One region of the Paenibacillus sp. Aloe-11 genome, then DNA from elsewhere that is predicted to be linked to it. Evidence: riboswitches for the same ligand, from Rfam matches in the RefSeq annotation. Region 1 holds a riboswitch; the other holds the start of a gene.
The links. Region 1 has a riboswitch for cyclic di-GMP ahead of WG8_RS02285 (LPXTG cell wall anchor domain-containing protein). Riboswitches for the same ligand answer to the same signal wherever they lie in the genome.
Positions count from the first base shown of each region.

Region 2: it holds a riboswitch for cyclic di-GMP, as region 1 does, so the genes downstream of both, WG8_RS12875 (non-ribosomal peptide synthetase) here and WG8_RS02285 (LPXTG cell wall anchor domain-containing protein) in region 1, are expected to answer to the same signal.

Region 1 is NZ_JH601043.1:23,647-26,833, reverse strand. It holds partial or broken gene WG8_RS27720 (DUF445 family protein) at 1-106, opposite strand, end outside; gene WG8_RS02290 (AraC family transcriptional regulator) at 702-1,583, shown strand; cyclic di-GMP riboswitch class I at 1,633-1,714, shown strand; gene WG8_RS02285 (LPXTG cell wall anchor domain-containing protein) at 1,906-3,187, shown strand, end outside.
Region 2 is NZ_JH601055.1:675-3,861, reverse strand. It holds gene WG8_RS12880 (aldo/keto reductase) at 1-679, shown strand, start outside; cyclic di-GMP riboswitch class I at 1,308-1,397, shown strand; partial or broken gene WG8_RS12875 (non-ribosomal peptide synthetase) at 1,530-3,187, shown strand, end outside.

The DNA.
Region 1 (3,187 bases):
ACCAGTCCGCCAGCCCCCCGACAAGTCCTGCCTCAAAAGCACCAGCCAACAAACGAGCCCAGCCATATTGCTGGAAGGGCAACGTAGCTGCAAAGCCCGCCCCCAGAATAACGAGCGACCAAGCCGCTGCGGTTTTCGTATTTTTTGATTTTCCCATCCTGTAATCCTCCAAACTGACTGTCGAGTAAATAAAGCACTATACCTGTATTACCCATCATAACATTGCCTGTGTGATTTCCAAAGTGAGGCGCGCCTTAAATGATCTGATTTTTTGCGTAATTTTTTATACATATATCCTCTTTTTTACATTCATGTTTGTGAACAACATCACAACACTGGGACCAAAATCTTATTTTCAATAATAAGACTTACGAACCATTTTGGTAGAACAAAGTCCCAAATTTCTTAAAACGAAAGGAGAAGTGAACAGGAAAGTTGAATGGGCATAAGATACCTTTTTTAGCATCATTCCGGTATTTAGCCTCAGAAAGGATTTGATCCATGATATCCCCAGATTCTTTCAACATTATTCGACTTTTACAAAGCTCACACACATAATTTGCTATTTTACTATATGGACATATTCGATGTGATAAAATAAAATTTTATAAATAGGAAATCATGTTTAATCAGCCATTATATATTGATAAATCAAACTATGATAAGCTTGATAAAATTGCTTCTTTGTAAAGGAATTGGATATGACAACAGACCAAAAAAACAACAAAGGCCTCTGGAACGGCGATCCGGTCGTAATTGTACGCACTCCCTCCGCTTTTGCCAAGCAATCCCTTTTATATATCCAGGAAATAGGCTACTTCCAAAAATCATCTGGTTTTACGATGGAAAGGAAAGAACTTACCTCCTTTTTGCTTGTTTTTACGTTGTCTGGTAAGGGAGAATTACTGTACCGGGACAAGAAGTATATTCTAAATCCGTATGATTTGTTTTTCATTAATTGCAAGGAATATGTGCAATACAGCACCTCCGGCCATGAATCCTGGGAGTTTATTAGTTTATACCTGTATGGCAACCTGATCGAAAATTTTTACGAACAATTTACCAAGTATAATAAACCCGTATTATCCATGCACAATCCATATGCTATATTGGACAAGCTGCATGCTCTGATTTGCGGGCAGTCTGACAGAAGCCTTTCCGCCGAACTGCTAACGTCCAGACTCATTGCCGAAATACTGACATGCATTTTGCAGCATCCCTACGATCGTCCGCATGTGAATGCAGAAACGCTCAGCGAAGTACGTCGGGTGCAGCAATATTTGGATGAGTCCTACAATGAACGTATTACGTTGGACTCGCTGGCAGACATGTTCGGATTAAACAAGTTTAATTTGGCTAAAAATTTCAAAAAGCAAATTGGATTCTCACCTATTGATTATCTCATTAATGTCCGCATCACCGCTGCCCAAACCTGGCTTAAAACCAGTGGCATGTCCATTGTAGATATTGCGAGATACGTAGGGATTCCCAATACGAGCCATTTTATTAATCTGTTCAAGGAACATGTAGGAGAAACTCCTCATTCCTTCCGTAAAAAATGGGGAAACCGTTCCAAGCTATAAAGAGAGGTCACATAAATTCAGTTTGATAGACGATAGACGTACAAGCTATTCACGATAATGGCAAAACTGTCGAAAGGCAGTGACGCAAAGCTATAGGGCCTTCCTCCAGCGGATGGTAGCCAGCCACCGAAATGAACGAGCTTTTTATTATGTCTTTTTTACATAAATCTACAACAAAATACTATGCCTCTCTCGAAGAAAAGCCCTGATCGCTAAGATCAGGGCTTTTTTCTGTTGGGATAGTCATGCCAACCTAGCATGCTGAATATACTAATCTCGGAAGCATTGCCATATTACAATGAATAGGAGAATGACTTGGAGCATGGGAACAAAAATAAATGTTATGATCATTGCCTTATTGCTCATTATCCAAAGTTTTTTCAGTGCAACGCTGGCTTACGCAGATACTCCAGCCCCCGAACTGCCGCAAAGTGCTGTTGTCGATCCCACACAACCCATTACGGATGCAGTATACGGCGTCCCAAATCCTGAACCTGCCATGGAGGCTCCTTCCGACACGAGCCCTATCGTTCAGGCAGCAGCAAACGCTGAACCTCATGCTGCAACGGCTCCACAGAGCATACTAACCAAGCTGATCCTGACGGATGAAGCGGGGCGAGTCATTGACGCGGTATATAACCCCGGCAGTCAACTGGATATCGGATCAGCCATCCAACTGGGGTATGAATGGGAACTTCCCGACAATACCTACAAAGCTGGAGACACCTTCACCTTCCAATTACCGGAACAGTTTGTCATCTACACGGATATCTCATCTCCATTGGTAACCACCGACGGAACCGTAGGCAGCTTCACCGTAGATCGTCAGGGCAAGGTTATCATGACCTTTAACCAATATGTAGAGAATCACTCCAATGTCAGCGGCAAGCTGCAAATCAAAACCGAATTCACCAAGGAAACGGTAAAAGGCAGCACCGAGATCATCATTGCGATTCCGATTAAAGGCGGGGTCCAAACGGTCATCGTGAATGTCAAACCCCAGTCAGGGCCAACCCTGAGCAAACAAGGGAAACCCGACGGCACCAATCGGATTGACTGGACCATTGATGTGAACAAGCAGCTAAACACCGTAAAGCATGCCCTCATCACGGATCCCACTCCTTCAGGGCTGGAGCTCATCAAAGACTCTGTTCAACTCTATCATCTGCAAGTCAATATCGACGGCTCCACCGTCGTTCGAGATCCTGTGAACACGAGTAAATATGCCATTGAAACGGATCAGGCCGGGACAGGATTGGTGATTCGCTTTCAAGACGAGAGCATTAGTACTGCCTATCAGATTCAATACTCCACCCGCATTATGGGCGACGAATCTCGTTTCTCCAACACAGCGACTCTTTCAGGAGATACGATAGAGAACGTTTCTGCTACCGCCACTGTTCAGGTGGAGCGTGGTGAATTTTTGTCCAAAAAGGTTGAAAAATATGATCATGCCACACAAACACTCTCGTGGGCCATAAAATATAATTTCGGTGAGAAAAAAATCCCCGAGTCCCAAGCTCTCTTGATTGATCATTTCAACAAAACTCAAAAATTGCTGCCAGGCTCACTGAAGGTATTTAAGGGTAACACCTTGGAGGAGC
Region 2 (3,187 bases), on a different contig from region 1:
AGGCAGCATCACAGCAACGATTGATGAACGTATTCACCATTTGGCTCAACGGACGATTCACCTTTATCAGGTGCATTCGCCTTACTCCTTTTCTTCGGTCGGCGCGACGATGAATGCGATGGCTAAACTGGTCGAGCAAGGTAAGATTAAATATGTGGGTGTAAGCAACTTTTCCGCGCAACAAATACGTGAAGCCGATCGTGTGTTGCGTGAGCACGGCCTACGCCTGGTTTCGAATCAAGTGAAATACAGCCTTCTTGACCGGAGAATCGAACAAAACGGAATTCTGGACACGGCCAAAGAACTCGGTGTGGCGATCATTGCCTACTCCCCGTTAATGCAGGGGATCTTAAGCGGAAAATTCCATAAAAATCCGAATTTGGTCAAGTCAATAAAGGGTCCGCGCAAGTGGACGGCGGCATTCCGGGATTCGGGGCTGCAGAGATCGAAGCCACTGATTGAAACGCTGGAACAGTTGGCCCAGCAATATAATGTGACGCCAACGCAGATTGCCTTGAATTGGCTGATTAACGCCCATGGAGAGAACGTATTTGCGATACCTGGGGCTTCAAAAATACATCATGCCCAGGAAAATGTGAGGGCGATGCAGTTTACCTTGACAGCAGGAGAGATTGAGATGATCAGCCACGTTTCCAACCAAGTGCTGAGATCGAAGTAATCGTGGTTAAAACATTACTCTTCCGAAGATGCCCACCAATTGCTCCACTCCCTATACACCTCACGTCGCCAATTTTGGCAAAACATCGAATGCGAGAGAAGCTTTGGAATATCATTTTTGTCGTAACCTGATAAAAGATTAAAGGATATCACATCAATTTTTTAAAATAAAGTAATTATTATGAGTGAATATACAATTTATTAGTCATTGTGAAATGATACCATAGATTGTTGTTTGTCAAAGATTTTGACTATATCTTGTGGTTATCTAATCGATAATTGCTCCTTTACACACATTTTAAAAACTTAGAACTAATTGACAAAATGAGATATTTTCATTATTGTACAATTGATTAAATTTATTTCATATATATTCCATATTAAAATAATATACTAAATGCTTCACAATTCATCATTCAAAAGCTAAACCGCTAAAGTTGTCCAGGTGGACATCTTGGAATGTTGGGGGTGGGGATGAAGTATTTCGCGAAGCAGATAACAACGTATTGTAAATATAATTCCAGGTAAAAGGTTCGGAAAAAAAACGAACTGATAACAAAGCTTACCGCATTGTGGCGCCGGAGGGGGACCTGAAGGCGTGGATACAGCGGTAGATATACTTACTTATTTCCCGTTAATCGTAAACACCTCGAAAGTGGTGGACACAAAGCCATGGGTCTAAAGCTGGATTCAACAGCCATGATTGCCAGGTTGCCGAAGGAAACCGGGCGAAGTCTGCTGCCTGTTCCTGTACTTTTTATAGGGGAACAGGCTTTTTTTATTTGTAGTGGGAAATCGTTTGGGCATATGGAGTAGAACGCATGAAATGCTTAACAACAGGAGGAAATTTTATGGAAACGAGCATGATAACTATTAAGGAGTATCCGTTAAGCTCCTATCAGAAAGACATATGGTTCGAACAGTGCATGTACCCTGAAAAACCTATTTACAATATTGGTGGGTATGTTGAGATCAAAGGAAACCTGGATACGGCTATCATGAAGGAGTGCTTGCAGTTACTAATCAGCCAGAATGATTCTCTTAGTGCCCGTTTTATCGATAAAAAGGGAGAACCTTATTTAACATTCCTGCCGGAAGTTGAATATGAAGTTCCGCTATATAATTTTTCGATGAAGGAAAATGCAAATTCTTTTTGCATCGACTGGATGAAAAAGGAATTTTTAAAGCCTTTTCAATCAGATAGCTTTTATTTTCAATTTGATTTATTGCAAGGCACCCTGAATACCTATTTTATTTTACTTAAAGTTCATCATTTGGTGATCGATGGATGGGGATTTGCTCTCTTAATCAATCAACTCTTTGACAATTACAATAAACTCGCACAAGGAATTGGCGAAGTGAACAGAACTGTCTATTCCTATGCTAATTTTATCTCCGATAATCAGGATTATCTGAATTCTCCGGCCTTTTTAAAAGACAGGGAGTTCTGGAAGAACAAATACCAAACCATTCCCGAGCCTCTATTGAGCAGAGGAGTGAACTTCGATGATGGTGATTCCGCTTGGAGTGATCGGCAAACCTTAACGATAAACAAGACCTTATACAATCGAATGATTGAATTTTGCAAAGAGGAAGGGTGTTCGTCGTTCCACTACTTTTTAGGCATACTGTTCCTTTATTTCAGCAGGGTTTGCAATCGGAACGAGATGGTGATCGGCGTCCCGGTTTTTAACCGGGGCAAAGCGAGATATAAGCAGACGATGGGACATTTCGCCAACGTGCTGCCGCTGCGGATCAGCCCTGAAGAAGATCTAAGCTTTAAAGAGCTGATAAAGCGCATCAAACGTGAGCTTATGCAATGCTATCGACATCAGAAAATGTCCTTCGGTGAAATTTACCGGGCAGTTTACGAGAATAGCCATGAGAAAGGAAAACTGTTTGATATATCGCTTTCTTTCGAAGAACAGGAAAACAGAGAATCATTGATCGGTACAGCAACCCAGATTGTAAGCATGCCGCATCATCATGAAAGGAATGCACTTAATCTCTTTATATGGGGACAAGAAGGTAAAACGGATGTAGCCGTTAATTTTGACTATCAGATACAGGCTTTTGAAAGATTCATCCCCATTGAGAATGTCGTTTCCCACTTTGAATATTTATTTGCTCAAGCCATGGAACAAAGTGAAACTCCTATTTCACAAATCGAAATCGTGCCGGAGGAAGAAAAGGATGTGCTGCTCCGCGATTTCAATCGCACGGAGGCGGAGTATCCGAAGGATCAAACGATTAATGCGTTGTTTGAGGAACGAGCGGAGCAAAGAGCAGATCATCCGGCTTTAGTCTGGGGAGAGCAAACACTGACCTACCGGGAACTGAACGAGCAGGCGAATCGGCTGGCCATCATCTTGAGAGAGCGTGGAGTGAAGGCGGATGATATCGTCGCCATCATGATGGAGCGTTCCATGGAAATGGTCATCGGCATCCTGGGCACGCTCAAAGCGGGCGGAGCCTACCTGCCGATCGATCCGAACTATCCGGAGGAACG